Regions from separate parts of the Lelliottia sp. JS-SCA-14 genome, predicted to be linked through region 1. Evidence: predicted binding sites of a transcription regulator. Region 1 holds the regulator's gene; each other region holds the start of a gene.
What was found. The regulator LexA, encoded in region 1, represses DNA repair genes until DNA is damaged. The targets are predictions, from matches to a motif close to TNCTGTATGTACATACAGNA.
Positions count from the first base shown of each region.

Region 2: the regulator LexA is predicted to act here: its motif matches at 2,770-2,789, upstream of rmuC (DNA recombination protein RmuC).
Region 3: the regulator LexA is predicted to act here: its motif matches at 3,046-3,065, upstream of umuD (translesion error-prone DNA polymerase V autoproteolytic subunit).
Region 4: the regulator LexA is predicted to act here: its motif matches at 2,376-2,395, upstream of U9O48_RS07990 (DNA translocase FtsK 4TM domain-containing protein).

Region 1 covers NZ_CP141606.1:326,934-331,500, reverse strand. The annotation lists gene dinF (MATE family efflux transporter DinF) at 104-1,423, opposite strand; gene lexA (transcriptional repressor LexA) at 1,490-2,098, opposite strand; gene U9O48_RS01500 (diacylglycerol kinase) at 2,208-2,576, opposite strand; gene plsB (glycerol-3-phosphate 1-O-acyltransferase PlsB) at 2,731-4,567, shown strand, end outside.
Region 2 covers NZ_CP141606.1:4,665,320-4,669,886, forward strand. The annotation lists gene ubiJ (ubiquinone biosynthesis protein UbiJ) at 1-434, opposite strand, end outside; gene ubiE (bifunctional demethylmenaquinone methyltransferase/2-methoxy-6-polyprenyl-1,4-benzoquinol methylase UbiE) at 448-1,203, opposite strand; gene rmuC (DNA recombination protein RmuC) at 1,270-2,727, opposite strand; gene udp (uridine phosphorylase) at 2,866-3,627, opposite strand; gene U9O48_RS21815 (dienelactone hydrolase family protein) at 3,879-4,567, shown strand, end outside.
Region 3 covers NZ_CP141606.1:2,240,549-2,245,115, reverse strand. The annotation lists gene U9O48_RS10545 (AI-2E family transporter) at 1-368, shown strand, start outside; gene U9O48_RS10540 (zinc-dependent alcohol dehydrogenase family protein) at 355-1,287, opposite strand; gene umuC (translesion error-prone DNA polymerase V subunit UmuC) at 1,347-2,609, opposite strand; gene umuD (translesion error-prone DNA polymerase V autoproteolytic subunit) at 2,593-3,027, opposite strand; gene U9O48_RS10525 (putative quinol monooxygenase) at 3,151-3,447, shown strand; gene U9O48_RS10520 (hypothetical protein) at 3,437-4,279, opposite strand.
Region 4 covers NZ_CP141606.1:1,700,033-1,704,599, forward strand. The annotation lists gene cydD (heme ABC transporter permease/ATP-binding protein CydD) at 1-211, opposite strand, end outside; gene trxB (thioredoxin-disulfide reductase) at 325-1,293, opposite strand; gene lrp (leucine-responsive transcriptional regulator Lrp) at 1,843-2,337, shown strand; gene U9O48_RS07990 (DNA translocase FtsK 4TM domain-containing protein) at 2,472-4,567, shown strand, end outside.

The DNA of each region.
Region 1 (4,567 bases):
GTCCGTTACGTTCATTTCTGCTGGACGTGATATTAATTGTAGATAAGGATTTGGCAGACGTTGAGAGATTCAGAATCTTTAACCATTTCGTCAAACGAAGCCACTACGCAAACCAGGTATTGTTGCGCCAGTGGCGCCGCCAGATCACCGCCAGAGAGAGGCCGCGCAGAGCGAGGAACACCGCCAGGGCCAGCCACAAACCGTGATTGCCAAGCCAGGGCAGCGTGAAAAGCGTCAGGGCAAAACCGGCCGCCGCGACCGCCATGCTGTTGCGCATCTCGGCCCCGCGCGTCGCACCGATAAACATGCCGTCGAGCAGATAGCACCACACCCCCACCACCGGTAAAACGACCTGCCAGAGAATGTAGTGATTTGCCAGCTCGCGCAGCTCAGGCAGCGAGGTTAAGAGCGCCACAATATTCGTTCCGAACAAAGCGTAGACGAGCGCAAAGCTTAGCGCCACCAGGCCCGACTGCCGACAGGCCGCCCGCCACACCTCCTGCAACTGCCCCGTTTCGCGCGCACCGTACGCCTGCCCTGAATGGGCTTCAACCGCATAGGCAAACCCGTCCAGCGCGTAGGCGGTGAAGGTCAGCAGGGTCATGAGGACCGCGTTCACCGCCACGATCTCCGGCCCGAGCCGCGCGCCGAATACCGTCAGCGCGCCAAAGCAGAGTTGCAGCAGCAGCGAGCGGAGCATGATGTCGCGGTTAAGCGCCAGCAGTTTGCGGATATTGCCGTGCCACGCGGTTTTCAGCATCGCGAGTGTGATGCCACGCATCGCCAGCACGCGTTTCACCATCCACAGGCCGATGAAGAAGGTGCCGTATTCCGCGACAACCGTCGCCAGCGCGGCCCCCTGCACGTTCATGTGCAGGCCCATCACCAGCCACAGATCGAGCACGATATTGAGCAGGTTTCCCACCACCAGCAGGATCACCGGCGCGCGGGCGTACTGTACGCCGAGCAGCCAGCCGAGCAAAACGAGGTTAGCCAGCGACGCCGGGGCGCTGAGCCAGCGGATTTCAAGGAACCGTCGCGCCTGTTCGAGCACGGCTTCACTACCGCCGACGACGTGTAGAGCCAGATCGATTAGCGGCGTACGCAGCAAAACAATCAGCAGCCCTGCGCCGAGCGCGAGGATCAGTGGCTGGACCAGCGCACGAGCCAGACGAACCGGATCTTTAGCGCCAAACGCCTGGGCCGTCAGCCCGGTGGTGCTCATACGTAAAAAGAGCAGCAGCATAAAGAGGAAGCTGGTCGCCGTTGCGCCGATGGCCACGCCGCCGAGATAAACAGGGGAATCCAGATGGCCAATCACCGCCGTATCGACCAGCCCGAGCAGGGGAACGGTGATATTGGAGAAAATCATCGGCAGCGCGAGACGCCACAATGCCTTGTCTGAGGGAGTCAGCAGAGACATGAGAAAGTACCGGGAAAGATAAGAGACAGTCAGGCTGCGGAAAGACCGCAGCCTGTCAGAGAGACATTACAGCCATTCGCCGTTGCGGATCACGCCCACAGCCAGACCTTCGATGGAGAAAGACTGTTCGCGGAGATCGACCACAATCGGGGAGAACTCGCTGTTTTCTGGCAGCAGCTGTACCGTGTTGCCCTGTTTTTTCAGGCGTTTCACGGTCACTTCGTCGTCGATGCGCGCAACCACAACCTGGCCGTTACGCACATCCTGGGTTTTGTGAACTGCCAGCAGATCGCCGTCCAGAATGCCGATGTCTTTCATGGACATCCCGCTGACGCGCAGCAGGAAATCGGCACTGGGTTTGAACATCGCCGGATCGACCTGATAATGCCCTTCAATGTGTTGCTGTGCCAGCAGAGGCTCACCTGCTGCGACACGGCCCACCAGTGGCAGACCCTCTTCTTCTTCCACCAGCAGGCGAATGCCGCGTGACGCACCCGAAACAATCTCAAGGACGCCTTTACGCGCCAGCGCTTTGAGGTGCTCTTCAGCGGCATTTGGAGAACGGAAGCCCAGACGCTGCGCGATTTCCGCACGCGTTGGTGGCATTCCCGTCTGGCTGATGTGATCCCGAATAAGATCGAACACCTCTTGCTGTCTGGCCGTTAACGCTTTCATTCCGCCCCCTGGGTGTATATACAGTTATGCTGTGAGTATATACAGTCAAAGGTGATTTTGGAATCAAAAACTGCACAAAAAACCAGAGACTTATTCGATTCCTGAAGGCTTATCGAAAATGTGACCAAAGAAGCGTGATCCAGGTGATGGCAGCGATGATAATCGCCAGCAGCACAGCGGCAGAGCCCATATCTTTTGCGCGGCCCGAGAGTTCGTGGAAATCAGACCCGATGCGATCCACCACCGCTTCGATAGCACTGTTCAGAATTTCCACTATCATCACCAGAAGGACTGAACCAATGAGAAGCACGCGGGTAATAGGATCAACATCGAGGAAACAGGCGATGATTACCGCGACGACGGCGGCAACCCCCTCCTGGCGAAAAGCAGCTTCATTGATCCATGCGGCGCGGAAACCTTTCCATGAATATCCGGCAGCTTTGATGATTCGGGTTAACCCAGTGGTATTATTGGCCATTAAAAGAACCTTTTCTTAGATTTAGCGTCAGTAACTATAGCTGTAGCGCATTGCCATGCAGCCTGAAGTATGACCGGTAACAACAGAAATTTTGCGCGCTTTCTGTTATCCTTGCGCCGCATTTGCATTATTAACCAGAGGCTTTACATCGTTTATGTCCGGCTGGCCACGAATTTACTACAAATTACTTAATTTACCATTAAGCGTCCTGGTAAAAAGTAAGTCTATCCCGGCGGAACCCGCGCTGGAATTAGGGCTCGATACCTCGCGCCCAATTATGTACGTTTTGCCTTATAACTCGAAGGCAGACTTACTGACGCTGCGCGCCCAGTGTCTGGCGCACGACTTACCCGATCCGCTCGAACCCCTTGAGGTCGACGGAACGCTGCTGCCGCGCTACGTGTTTATTCACGGCGGGCCGCGCGTGTTCACCTATTACACGCCGAAAGAAGAGTCGATTAAGCTGTTCCATGACTACCTCGATCTGCACCGCAGCAACCCCAGCCTGGATGTCCAGATGGTGCCGGTGTCGGTGATGTTTGGTCGTCGTCCTGGACGTCAGAAAGGCGAAGAGAATCCGCCGCTGCGCATGCTGAACGGCATTCAGAAATTCTTTGCCGTCTCATGGCTGGGGCGCGACAGCTTTGTGCGTTTCTCCCCTTCCGTTTCGCTGCGCCGCATGGCGGATGAGCACGGCACGGATAAGATCATTGCGCAGAAACTGGCACGCGTGGCGCGTATGCACTTCGCCCGTCAGCGTCTGGCGGCCGTTGGCCCGCGCCTGCCAGCGCGTCAGGATCTGTTCAACAAACTGCTGGCCTCGAAAGCCATTGCTCGCGCCGTCGAAGACGAAGCGCGCAGCAAGAAAATCTCTCACGAGAAAGCCCAGCAGAACGCGATTGCCCTGATGGAAGAGATTGCGGCCAACTTCTCCTACGAGATGATCCGCCTTTCCGACCGTATCCTGAGCTTCACCTGGAACCGTCTCTATCAGGGGATTAACGTCCACAACGCCGAGCGCGTGCGCCAGCTGGCCCACGACGGCCACGAAATTGTCTATGTGCCTTGCCACCGCAGCCACATGGACTATCTGCTGCTGTCCTACGTCCTTTATCATCAGGGACTGGTGCCACCGCACATCGCCGCCGGTATCAACCTGAACTTCTGGCCAGCCGGCCCGATTTTCCGCCGTCTGGGTGCGTTCTTTATTCGTCGTACCTTCAAGGGCAACAAGCTCTACTCTACGGTGTTCCGCGAATATCTGGGCGAGCTGTTCAGCCGCGGCTATTCCGTTGAGTATTTCGTCGAAGGTGGCCGCTCTCGTACGGGCCGTCTGCTTGACCCGAAAACCGGCACCCTGTCGATGACCATTCAGGCGATGCTGCGCGGCGGTACGCGCCCTATTACGCTGGTGCCGATCTACATCGGTTACGAGCACGTGATGGAAGTGGGCACTTACGCCAAAGAGCTGCGCGGCGCGACCAAAGAGAAAGAGAGCCTGCCTCAGATGCTGAAAGGCCTGAGCAAGCTGCGCAATCTCGGTCAGGGCTACGTCAACTTTGGCGAACCGCTGCCGCTGATGACCTACCTGAATCAGCACGTTCCCGAGTGGCGCGAGTCTATCGATCCAATCGAAGCGATTCGCCCAGCCTGGCTGACGCCGACGGTGAATAACATCGCCGCCGATCTGATGGTGCGTATTAACAACGCCGGTGCGGCTAACGCGATGAACCTGTGCGTCACGGCGCTGCTGGCGTCTCGTCAACGTTCTCTGACGCGCGAACAGCTGACCGAACAGCTCGATTGCTACCTGGACATTATGCGTAATGTCCCGTATTCCGCCGACTCTACCGTTCCATCTGCGACCGCCGGTCAGCTGATCGACCACGCGCTGCAGATGAATAAGTTCGAAGTCGAGAAAGATACGATCGGTGACATCATCATTCTGCCGCGTGAGCAGGCGGTGCTGATGACCTACTATCGCAACAACA
Region 2 (4,567 bases), 560 kb from region 1:
AATGACGAGCCGCCGCGCAGAAACTTGCCAATGCCTTCGGCCACGATGTCACCGGTATAAGGAGCCAGTAGCTCCGCCGGATCAAACTCGGCCAGATCGGCCAGCGCGACGAAGTTTTGCACCACCTGAATATCGCCTTCGACTTCCAGCTCACCGCTGCGGATCAGCGCCGTCAGCTGCTGGCGGTCACGCAGTTTGGGCAGGACGCTCATGTGCGTGATGACGGAACAATCCGCCTCGCCTTCCCATTCGCCCACCACGTCGAGCTGGCGCTCGCTGAACACCAGCACCAGCGGCGTGGAGAACTCTTTTAAGACGACACGCAGCACCTTGCCGTTCAGCCGCTGACGCGCCGTTTTCAGCGCAGGCGAGCGGTACAGGAAACTATTCAGGACATTCTCGATGCCCGCGGTGACTAACGGTTTAAAAGGCATAATTTGCCTCCACTCAGAACTTGTAGCCGCGATGCAGCGCGACAACACCCGCCGTCAGGTTGAAGTACTCCACGTTTTCAAACTCGGCGTCCTGCATCATGGCTTTCAGGGTGTCCTGATCCGGGTGCATACGGATAGATTCCGCCAGATAGCGATAGCTTTCTGCGTCATTGGCCACCATTTCGCCAATGCGCGGCAGAATATGGAACGAGTAGGCGTCGTAGGCTTTGCTCAGCGGTTCGATAATCGGTTTGGAGAACTCCAGCACCAGCAGACGTCCACCCGGTTTCAGCACACGGTACATGGAACGCAGGGCTTTCTCTTTTTCGGTCACGTTACGCAGACCGAAAGAGATGGTGATGCAGTCAAAGGTGTTATCCGGGAACGGCAGGGCTTCGGCGTTAGCCTGAACGTATTCCACGTTACCCACTACGCCGATGTTGCGCAGTTTTTCACGCCCCATTTTCAGCATGGAGTCGTTGATATCCGCCAGCACCACGCGGCCGGTTTCACCGACCATACGGGAGAATTTAGCCGTCAGATCGCCGGTACCCCCCGCAAGATCCAGAACGGTTTGACCACGGCGAACACCGCTACAGTCGATAGTGAAACGCTTCCACAAGCGATGAATGCCGAATGACATCAGGTCATTCATGACATCGTACTTCGACGCCACGGAATGGAATACGTGGGCCACCATGTCAGCTTTCTGCTCTTTGGCGACAGTCTGGAAGCCAAAGTGCGTTGTTTCTTGTGAATCTTCAACCATCTCAGTGCCTGCTAATCAGTCAAATGTTCGTGAAGTGTATCAGATTGGACGCGATTGCCCTACGATTCAACCACCCTGAAAGAATCGTTCTGACGCCGTTTCGGGCGCCGCTTGCGCGGCTAAATCATTGTCATCACAGTCCATATTTTGTTCATCGACGCCTTCGCGCAGACGGTATTCTTCATCCTGCGCCGTGGCCTGTTCCGCCAGTTCCGGATTAATCTCGCGCTTCACCTCCACGCCCAGCGTGCGGAAGGCCTCGGCCTGCGAAAGCAAATTACCGCGCCCGGAAGCGAGTTTTTTCATTGCCTGGCGATAGTTATCCTGCGCGCGATCCAGGCTTTGCCCTACAGAGGACATATCGTCGACAAACAGGCGCATTTTGTCGTACAGCTTGCTGGCGCGGTCAGCGATCTGCTGCGCGTTGCGGCTCTGATGTTCGTAACGCCACAGGTTGGCAATAGTACGCAGCGCCACCAGTAGCGTGGTCGGGCTAACCAGCATAATGTTGTTTTTCAGCGCCTCGGTAATCAGCTCCGGCTGCCTGTCGAGGGCCAGCAGGAACGCCGGTTCGACGGGGATAAACATCAGCACATAGTCCAGCGAACGCAGACCGGGCAGTTGCTGGTAATCCTTGCGGCCCAGCATGCGGATGTGGTTTCGCACCGAGGCGATGTGCTCCTGCAGCGCGGATTCACGGGTGAAATCGTCTTCGGCATTGAAGTAACGCTCGTAGGCGACCAGCGTCATTTTGGCGTCAATCACCACGTCTTTGCCCTGCGGCAGCCGCACGATCACATCGGGCTGCATGCGCGAACGGGTATCGGTTTCGATGCTGACCTGGGTTTGATATTCATAGCCTTCACGCAGGCCGGACGCTTCCAGCACGCGGGTCAACACCACTTCTCCCCAGTTGCCCTGAGTTTTGTTGTCACCCTTCAGCGCCCGCGTCAGGTTAACCGCCTCCTGCGCCATTTGCGCATTCAGCTGCTGGAGATTACGGATTTCGTGGGCCAGCGTGTGGCGCTCGCGCGCTTCCATACCAAAGCTGTCCTGCACCTGTTTGCGAAAACCGTCGAGCTGTTCGCGCAGGGGGGTCAGCAGGCCGTTCAGACTCTGGCGGTTTTGTTCGTCGACGCGGCGGTTGCTCTGCTCGAATATGCGGTTGGCGAGGTTTTCGAACTGCTCGCTGAGGCGCTGTTCGCTGTTGATCATCTGGCGGATTTTGTCTTCCGCATGCAGTTGGGTAGATTCCAGACGGGTGGTGACTTCGCGGAGATCCGCTTCGAGGGAGGTGTTGATGTCGCGCAGGTTGCGCAGTTCGTTGTTGAGCAGCTCACACTCATCGCGCCAGTGGGCGCTCTGGGCCAGCTGCTGTTTCGTCGCGCTCAGCTCCGCGACCATCTCTTCGCGGTCAATCAGCTGTTCCGCTTTATGCTGCGCATGTTGGTAGCCTGAAATCAGCCAGCCAATGGCCAGCCCCGCCAACGCTATCGCCGCATAAATGATGATTGAGATATCCACACCGCCTCCTGCATCAAACCGTTACCGCACAAAATAGAATTGTGCTGTATAAACGTCCAGTTTAAAAGGGTTTTCCTGCGAGGCGCTACGCAAAAAGAAAAGGCCGAACGCGTCGGCCTTATACAGAATGCAGTGTGATTAGATCAGGCGGCGAGCCGCTTCAACCACGATTTTCACCGCGTGGCTTTCGGTCTGCTTCATGGTTTCAGCGTTCGGGATCTCTTGCTGAGTACGGTTGACGATCACGCCCGCCACCATGCCCGCACGCAGACCCTGGCTTGCGCACATGGTCAGCAGCGTTGCCGATTCCATCTCATAGTTCATGACGCCCATTGACTGCCACTCTTCCATGGAGCCTTTGAAACGGCTGACTACACGACCAGAGAAGGTGTCGTAGCGCTCCTGGCCAGGGTAGAAGGTGTCAGAAGAGGCGGTCACGCCGATGTGGGTGGTTGCACCGATAGATTTAGCCGCTTCAACCAGCGCTGTCGTACATTCGAAGTCCGCAACCGCCGGGAATTCCATTGGCGCGAAGTGCAGGCTTGCCCCATCCAGACGCACAGACGCGGTGGTCACCAGAACGTCACCGACGTTGATGTGCGGCTGAATCGCACCGGTCGTACCGATACGCAGGAAAGTACGAATGCCCAGCTGCGCCAGCTCTTCCACAGCAATAGAGGTAGACGGGCCGCCGATACCGGTCGAGCACACGATAACCGCTTTGCCGTCCAGCTCTGCACGCCAGGTGGTGAATTCACGATGCGCTGCCAGCTTGACCGGCTTATCCATCAGCGCGGCGATCTTTTCCACACGCTCAGGATCGCCCGGGACGATAGCCAGCGTAGCCCCTTGTAGATCGTTTTTAGTGAGGCCGAGATGAAAAACATCAGACTTAGACATAGGTGACTCCTCTGTGGGTCGGTGTGTCAGAAGAAGTAAAACGGTACTTTACAGAAGCACCAGGCTTAATTTCGTGACACACCTCACCATGAATGAAAATGGTTGCAGTTAATTTCCATAAAATAGTGATTTACATCACATTAACAAGTTATATCGTTCAGCGCTGCACAAAAGATAGCCCGTTTCGGGCACTGTGAGTTGTTAACTTGAGGTCTATATTTACTTTTGCGCTAACAGGTACGGAGAATACCATGACACAAAAGACCCATTTTGCACCTGCTGCAGCCCCTCACGCCGCGACCATCGTCTCCACCTCAGAAGAAGCCATTTCCGCAGGCGAAACCTCGATCCCCACGCAGGGTGAGAACATGCCCGCCTACCACGCTCGCCCGAAAGAGGCGGACGGTCCGCTGCCAATCGTGATTGTGGTGCAGGAGATTTTTGGCGTTCACGAACACATTCGCGATATTTGCCGCCGTCTGGCGCTGGAAGGTTATCTGGCCGTCGCACCAGAGCTCTATTTCCGCCAGGGCGACCCCAACGACTACAGCGATATCCCGACCCTTTTCAGTAATCTGGTCAGCAAAGTGCCGGATGCACAGGTGCTGGCCGATCTGGACCACGTCGCCAGTTGGGCCGCGCGCAACGGCGGCGATCCGCATCGTCTGCTGGTCACCGGTTTTTGCTGGGGCGGGCGCATCAGCTGGCTGTATGCCGCCCACAATCCGCAGCTGAAGGCTGCCGTGGCCTGGTATGGCAAACTGGTCGGTGAGAAAACGCTGAATTCGCCGAAGCATCCGGTGGATATCGCCACCGATCTCAACGCGCCGGTGCTGGGGCTGTACGGCGGGCAGGATACCGGGATCACCCTGGAGAGCGTGGACACCATGCGCCAGGCACTCCGCGCCGCCAATGCGAAAGCCGAGATCGTGGTCTATCC
Region 3 (4,567 bases), 1.9 Mb from region 1:
CCTTTGTCTGGGGGCTGCTGGCCTTTGCGCTCAACTATATTCCCAACATCGGCTCGGTGCTGGCCGCCATTCCCCCTATCGCGCAGGTGCTGGTGTTTAGTGGATTGTACGACGCGCTGATTGTGCTGACGGGTTATCTGATCATTAACCTGGTGTTCGGGAACATTCTTGAACCGCGCATGATGGGCCGCGGGCTGGGGCTGTCGACGCTGGTGGTCTTTTTATCGTTGATCTTCTGGGGCTGGCTGCTCGGCCCGGTCGGGATGCTGCTCTCCGTGCCGCTGACCATTATTGTGAAGATTGCGCTGGAGCAGACGGCGGGCGGCCAGAGCATCGCCGTGCTGCTGAGCGACGTCAGTCATCGCTGAATCTAAACATCGGCTTTGCGATCCTGCCCGCCTCGCGGTAACAGGCCAGCGCCGAACGCCACGCGGTGAGGGAAAACAGCGTGGCATCCCCAACAGAACTGGCCTGTAGTTTCGGCCAGATTTCACGAAACTGCCCCTGCCACGCGTCTGCGCTCATTGCATCCAGATAATTGCGGATATGGAACCAGCGCACCTGCTTTTGCTGCCTGAACATCTGCCCGGACAACAGGCCGTAGCAGACAAAAACCCCCGTCTCGGGCAGCCTTTCCAGAATCAGTTCTGCTACTTCGCCCCCCGTGGCGTCGTAAATTATCTCCGCATCGTTGGCGATGGCGCGAATCGCTGCCGTGTCATGCTGTGAAATCGGCGTGATCCCCAGTGCCTTGAGCCGCCCGGCGTGGACGGCGGAACGGTGAATGCCATACACGGCTTCAGCCCCTGCGCTGAGCGCCCACTGTCCCAGCAGCACCGCGCAGTCCGACCCGGCCGCCGTCAGCAGCACGCGTTTCCCCTGCGGGGGATAGAGTTTGAGCATCAGCTGCGCGGCGAGCGGATTAATGTACGCGCGGGCAGCCAGCACAGAATCGATAAAATCGGGCACCACAATCGCCAAATCCACCGGGCAATCCACCACCTGCTGCCAGGTTCCTTGCCCGCGCAGCGGCAGTACGCGTTTTCCCATCAGTTCGGTTGGCCCGTCAATCACCACGCCGACACCCTCATAGCCCGCCACCGCAGGCAGCGGCGTGCGATGGCGATAAGCGCCGGTGATGGGGATCAGATCCGAGGCGTTGACCGGGGAGTAAAGCATCTTCACCCGTAGTTGACCGGGGTTCAGCCGATCGCAGCGGAAAGCTTCCGCTTGCAGCACCGACTCAGGCTCACCAAAACGGCGATAGATTAACGCGAGATTGTTCATAAACGGCCCAGAAAAAGTCACGGCAAGAGCTTACTGGCTCAGACGTTCAGGGAAAACGTTTATTTCGCCACAGGTAGATCCGCGTAGCGCGTCGTATATCCCGGCGAGAGCATTTCCCGCTTCATGGCCCAGTTTTTCTGACTTCCCTGACCGGCAAACCACACCGTGCCGCGCCCGGAGAGATTTAACCTGTCGATAGTCTGCATCAGCGCCTGACTGTTGTGTCGGGGCTGATAGTCATCAAACAGGTTCAACTGCGCGACGCCCTGGCTGAAAAAATCACTCAGCATCACGCCCGCTTTCATGTAGCGAAAACCATCCTGCCAGATCCGCTCCAGCGCCTGGCTGGCGACGCGGATAATGTCGCGCGTATCGTTCGACGGGATTGCCAGCCGACCGCTGGCCTGCGGGCCATAGAACACTTCGTTTTCAGCGTGCGGGCTGGTGCGCATAAAGACGCTGATCACGCAGCAATACTGCCTTTCCGCCCGCAGTTTCTCCGCCGCCCGCTCCGCGTAGGCGCACACCGCCTGCTGCATATCGCGGTACTCGGTGATCCGGTGCCCAAAGGAGCGGCTGCAAATAATCTGCTGTTTGGCGGGGGCAAACTCATCCATCTCCAGACAAGGCTCGCCGCGCAGCTCGCGTACCGTGCGCTCCAGCACCACGTTAAAGTGTTTGCGGATCACCCAGGTTGAGCACTCCGCCAGCTGCAGCGCGTTTTCAATCCCCATCTGATTGAGTTTCTTGCCGATTCGCCGCCCCACGCCCCACACCTCGTCCACCGGCACCAGCGCAAGCAATTTTCGCTGACGCTCAGGATCCGACAGATCCACCACGCCTTTGGTTTTACTCCACGTTTTCGCCGCAAAATTGGCCAGCTTGGCGAGGGTTTTGGTCGGCGCGATGCCGACGCCGACGGTCAGCCCGGTATTTTTCAGGATCTGCTCGCGGATCTGGCGGCCAAACGTCTCCAGCGCAATGCAGTTAGCCACGCCGGAGACATTAATAAACGCCTCATCGATGGAATAGACTTCCACCGCGGGTGCCATCTCCGTGAGAATCGACATCACGCGATGGCTCAGATCCGCGTACAGCGCATAGTTCGAGCTAAACACCGCCACGTTCTGCCGCCGCAGCTCGTCTTTGATCTTAAAATAGGGCGCGCCCATTTTGATGCCCAGCTTTTTGGCTTCTGCCGAGCGGGAGATAATGCACCCGTCATTATTCGACACCACCACCACCGGTTTACCCAGCAGATCGGGACGAAACACGGTCTCGCAGGAGGTGTAGAAACTGTTGACGTCAACGAGCGCGAACATGTCGGTGCGATTTCACGGTGTGCGTTACCACGCCAAAGAGTTGCAGTTCGTCCTCTGACTGGAAAACGATGGGAGAAAAGTTTTTGTTGTGCGGCAGCAGGTGGAGATACGGACGGGTTCGCAGCTCTTTCACCGTGAACTCCCCCGCAATCGCCGCCACCACAATATCGCCATGCTCAGCCGTTAACGAGCGGTCGATCACCAGCAGATCCCCGTCGCCAATCCCTGCGCCAATCATCGAATCGCCGCTCACCTTCACGAAATAGGTGGCGCTGGGGTGCTGGATGAGAAGCTTGTTGAGATCGAGACGATCCTCGACATAATCCTGCGCCGGGCTGGGAAAGCCGCACGGGACGCGCTCCAGAAAAAGGGGTAATTCGATGATTTCTTTCAATTCACATGAAAAAACGGGATTCATGATGGTCAACCTGATAATAACTGTATATAAATACAGTATTATGCATTAACCGGTCAGATCAAGTCGATTCTGGCTCGCGAAAATGAAGCCGTTGACGCCACAGGGAATTTAAAAGGAGAGATCATGCTGAAAGTTATCGCCGAAGATTTTATTAAACCGGAAGCCATAGAGACCGTCCTCCCGCTCTACCGCGCGCTGGTGGAAGCCACAAAGCGGGAGCCGCTGTGCATGGCTTACGATTTATACGTGGATGAGAAAGATGCAGGGCATTTTGTCTTTATCGAAGAGTGGCCGGATCGCGCGGCGCTGGATGTGCACTGTGCGAGCGAGCACTTCCGGCGTCTGGTGCCGCTGATCAATCAGCACCAGCGAAAAGAGCCGACGTTTATCCTGATGAACAGTTTCAGCCCTACAGTTTAAAGGTGAAATCGGCGATGTAGCGCTCCCCGCCGTCGGCAATCGCTTTCGACAGCTTCTTGTAATACCGCTCGACGCCGTAGGCTTCGATGTGCTGGATTTGCGCGCGAACCGGCGCGCAGAACAGCGCGGCGTTTCCGGCCCCTACCCGTTTGCTGTTGGGCGGCAGCTCGGACGAAATCGCTTTAAACCAGGTGCGCACGGCGCTTTTCAGGGGGGCGGGTACTTTGGCAACTTCGTCGATGTCCGTCAGCACTTGCACCGTCGGAAACTGGTTGGCCTCGACGGCTTTTTTCAGCCGGGTAAAGAACTGGCTGAATAATTCGAAAGATCCCAAATCAGAAATCTTCTGTTTCGTGGAGCCGCGGATTTGACGAGTCGCTTTCACGCCGGGTTTCCCGCGTTTCGGGCTCTCTTCGAGCTGCAGATCAAACAGCAGATTGCAGTGCTCGCGGCGTTTCTTCACATCAGAGAACATTTCGAGAAAGGTAGAGATAAACTGCGGGGTCATCAGATCGTGAAGTTCGTGGTTCACCAGCCACTGAGAGCGCGCAAACGAGCCTGGTGTGATGAACCAGTCCGGCGTATCGGTGAATCGCGTTGACTGACCTTTGCTGTCGAATTCGACGAACTCGGCCCCGTTCGCAAACGCGAAACGGCAGTTCTTCAGGCTGGTGATGGTCTGGTTCATGATCAGCGCATCTTTGATAAATCTCGCCACCACCGCACTCATCACAAAGGCGGTGTGTTTGTCATCGCGGATGACATACTTCAGATCTTCTACAGACTTCACGCCGGGTTCAAGATTATCGAATTCTAAGAAAAGGTGATACATACCCATGACTTCCTGATAGCGCCAATCCGCAAAGAATAACACAGATTACTATCAGGGATGTGAGTTGCCAGCCTGCCCTTATCGAAACGCCACACACTTCACATATACTACAATTAAAAACATATCACACTAACAAACATAAACGAGGTCACTTTATATAAAAACAGACACTACAAAATCACTAAAATAAAACTTTCTCAGAGTTTTATGCTGTTTTTTTACCTGCCATTTCGCCCGTTCTTTGCGGAAATGTTACATCCTTCGCCCCCGTCTTTCAGCGCACTGTCG
Region 4 (4,567 bases), 1.4 Mb from region 1:
ACACCAGCACGATAAAGGGCAATAATATTGCCTCGCGCGGAATGTTCTCCATGATCATATGGTTAAGAATGCGGGCCAGCAGCCATGCCTGGGCAACAATCAACAAACCGCTGATAAGACCCAAAAGACGGGAAATAGTCAGCCAGCGGCGGGAAATAACGCTTTGCTGTTTCAGCCAGCGAGTTAACTCTTGTTGACGGGTTTTTTCCATTACGCGCTTTGCAGGTGAGTTATAAGAAATTAGACAACCGCATGTTACACGTGGGAAAAAATAAAGGCGACCTGTGGCCGCCTTTATTTACGTTTGTTACTGACTTGTAACGATTATTGACTTAATTCAGCCAGTCCGTCGAGGTAACGTTCAGCGTCCAGCGCGGCCATACAGCCGGTGCCCGCAGAGGTGATCGCCTGACGGTAAATATGGTCCATCACATCGCCCGCCGCGAAGACGCCAGGGATGCTGGTCTGTGTAGCGTTGCCGTGGATGCCGGATTGCACTTTGATGTAGCCGTTTTCCAGCTCCAGCTGACCGTCGAAGATGGCGGTGTTCGGGCTGTGGCCGATGGCGACAAACAGACCTGCCACTTCCAGCGATTCGATGTTGTCGCTGTTCTGCGTATCACGCAGACGCAGACCGGAAACGCCCATCTGATCGCCCGTGACTTCTTCCAGCGTGCGGTGGGTGTGCAGCACGATGTTGCCGCTTTCCACTTTATCCATCAGACGCTTGATGAGGATTTTTTCCGCGCGGAAGGTGTCGCGACGGTGGATCAGGTGCACTTCGGAGGCAATGTTGGCCAGGTAAAGCGCTTCTTCAACCGCCGTGTTACCGCCACCGATCACCGCGACTTTCTGGTTGCGGTAGAAGAAACCGTCGCAGGTTGCGCAGGCGGACACACCGCGGCCTTTGAACGCCTCTTCAGACGGCAGACCGAGATAACGTGCAGAAGCGCCGGTTGCGATAATCAGCGCGTCACAGGTGTATTCCCCGCTGTCGCCGGTCAGACGGAACGGACGGTTCTGCAGATCAACCTTGTTGATGTGGTCGAACAGAATTTCGGTTTCGAACTTGGCCGCATGCTCATGCATACGCTCCATCAGCAGCGGCCCGGTCAGGTCGTTTGGATCGCCTGGCCAGTTTTCCACTTCAGTTGTGGTGGTCAACTGACCGCCTTTTTCCATGCCGGTGATTAATACCGGGTGCAGGTTAGCGCGTGCAGCATAGACCGCTGCGGTGTAGCCCGCAGGTCCAGAACCAAGGATTAGCAGCTTACTGTGTTTAGCCGTGCCCATGAGATCCCCATTGTTGTTGGCAGACATTTGCTCGGATTGTAGGGAATTTGTTGCCGTAAAAAAAGAGCGCAGCAATTTTGTAAACGATTTGTGCAATAGACGGCGGTGATGGGAGGCCGGATTCTGGGGCGATAACAGGGGGCTATCCGTTAAAAACGGTCGTTTATACGGCGACAAAATGAGGATTAATACCCGGCCGCCATGAATAACTGGCACGTTGTACTAAAAAACGATGTTTTGCTTTGACAATCCCCTGCGCTTTTGCGAAAACATTGAAGGAAGAAAAAAAAGCCGCGCGAACGGTGTGTCGCATAGACATGCACGGAAACGCCATTTTTACCGGGTCAGTGAAATCTACGCATGGTGTGGACAGATGCCATGCGTGATGTCGGTGACAGCCTTTTGGCAACGGTCTTCTCACCGTAGAACCCGAATCTGCATCGCATACACACTATAAAAGGCGATGTGACGATCCGGGTATAGGCTCTGAACAGTGATGTGCACAGGGTCCAGGCAGGAGTAGGGAAGGAATACAGAGAGACAATAATAATGGTAGATAGCAAGAAGCGCCCTGGCAAAGATCTCGACCGTATCGATCGTAACATTCTGAATGAATTGCAAAAGGATGGGCGTATTTCCAACGTCGAGCTTTCAAAACGTGTGGGACTTTCTCCGACGCCATGCCTTGAGCGTGTGCGCCGACTGGAAAGACAGGGTTTCATTCAGGGCTATACGGCTCTGCTGAACCCGCATTATCTGGATGCCTCACTTCTGGTTTTTGTTGAGATTACTCTGAATCGTGGCGCACCGGATGTGTTTGAGCAATTCAATACCGCAGTACAAAAACTTGAAGAAATTCAAGAATGTCATCTGGTCTCTGGTGATTTCGACTACCTGTTGAAGACCCGCGTACCGGACATGTCAGCCTATCGTAAACTGCTGGGTGAAACCCTGCTGCGACTGCCTGGCGTGAATGACACCCGTACTTACGTGGTGATGGAAGAGGTCAAACAGAGCAATCGTCTGGTTATTAAGACGCGCTAATACGGAACAGGTGCAAAATCAGCGTAATTTGATTACACTCCTGTTAATCCATACAGCAACAGTGCCGGGTATCCCGGCGCTGTTGTCCGTTTTAGCAAACAGGCAGGAAATGCCTGGTACCTGGAGAGCCTTTTTTGAGCCAGGAATATACTGAAGACAAAGAAGTCACTTTAACGAAGTTAAGCAGCGGGCGCCGACTCCTTGAGGCGTTACTGATTCTTGTTGCCCTTTTTGCCGTCTGGTTGATGGCCGCCTTACTCAGTTTCAATCCTTCCGATCCCAGCTGGTCGCAAACGGCATGGCATGAACCTATCCATAATTTGGGTGGGGTGCCTGGCGCATGGCTGGCGGACACGCTCTTTTTCGTCTTTGGCGTAATGGCTTACACCATCCCGATCATTATTGTCGGCGGATGCTGGTTTGCCTGGCGTCATCGTCAGAACGAAGAGTACATCGATTACTTTGCCGTTTCGCTCCGCCTGATTGGCGCGCTGGCGCTGATCCTGACCTCCTGCGGGCTGGCGGCGATCAACGCTGATGATATCTGGTATTTTGCCTCCGGTGGCGTGATTGGCAGCCTGCTCAGCACCGCGCTGAAGCCGATGCTTCACAGCAGCGGCGGCACTATCACGCTGCTCTGCATCTGGGCCGCGGGGTTGACCCTCTTTACCGGCTGGTCGTGGGTCAGCATCGCCGAAAAACTTGGCGGCTTTATCCTTAATATTCTGACTTTCGCCAGCAACCGCACCCGTCGTGATGATACCTGGGTGGATGAAGACGAATACGAAGATGATGACTATGAAGAAGAGTCGTCGTCCGCCAACCGAACCGAATCTCGCCGCACGCGCATTATGCGCGGGGCGCTGGCGCGTCGTAAACGCGTCGCTGAAAAATTCACCAATCCTCTGGCGCGTAAAACCGATGCTGCACTCTTCTCCGGCAAACGCATGGATGATGAAGAGGATGTGACCTATACCGCAGGCGGTGTTGCCGCCGATCCGGACGACGTGCTGTTCTCCGGCAGCCGCGCGACGCCGGGCGATTTCGACGAATACGATCCGCTGTTAAACGGCCATTCCGTCACGGCACCTGTTGCCGCTGCCGCTTTCGCGACGACGGCTGCACAAGCGTATGCCGCGCCTGTAGAAGCCGTGATGCCAGCCGCACCGGTTCAGACACCGGAACCTGCGATGCAGCAGCCGGTGGTTGACTGGCAAACGGCACCCGGCGTTCACACGCCGGAACCGACCATTGCGCCAGAACCCGAAAGCTATGTGCCGGTTCCGCCGCAGGATCAGCAATGGCAGCAGCCGTATCAGCCTGAGCCGCTTTACGAACCGCAAGGTTATCCGCAATATGCTGAACCTGAACAACCGTATCAGGAATACACCCCTGAGCCAGTTCCAGAGCCGCAGATTGAGATGGAAGAGGTCAAACCTGCTCGTCCGCCGATGTACTATTTCGAAGAAGTGGAAGAGAAACGCGCCCGCGAACGTGAGCAGCTTGCCGCCTGGTATCAGCCCGTGCCTGAACCTGTCAGCGAGCCCGTTGTCGCGCCTTCGGTGACGCCACCGTCCTTTACCGCACCGGATATTGACCCGACGGCAGCCGTGGCGCCTGTTGCAGCTGGCATTAAGCAGGCGACTGCCTCCGCGGCGGCGACCGCTGCTGCAGCCGCGCCAGTGTTCAGCCTGGCCGCTGGTGGCGCGCCGCGTCCGCAGGTGAAAGAGGGCATCGGCCCGCAATTACCGCGACCAAACCGCGTGCGCGTCCCGACCCGCCGCGAGCTCGCTTCTTATGGCATCAAACTGCCTTCTCAGCGTATGGCCGAGGAGAAAGCGCGCGATCCGGATGACATCGATGATGCCGACGAAATGCAGCAGGACGAGCTGGCTCGCCAGTTTGCCGCCCAGCAGCATCAGCGCTACGGCGAAGAGTATCAGGATCCTACGCAGGCTTATCAGCAGCAGGAAGAGGAAGACGATGCCGCCGAAGCTGAGCTCGCGCGTCAGTTCGCCGCCTCGCAGGAACAGCGTTATTCTGGCGAACAGCCAAAAAATGCGAATCCTTTCTCCCTGTCGGATTTTGAATTTTCACCGATGAAAGATCTGGTGGATGACACGCCGAGCGAGCCGCTGTTTACCCCGAGCGTAATGCCAGAAGCGGAGCCACCGCGTCAGCAGTATGCTCCTGCACAACCGCAGCATGTGCCGCAGCCAGTGGCTCCCCA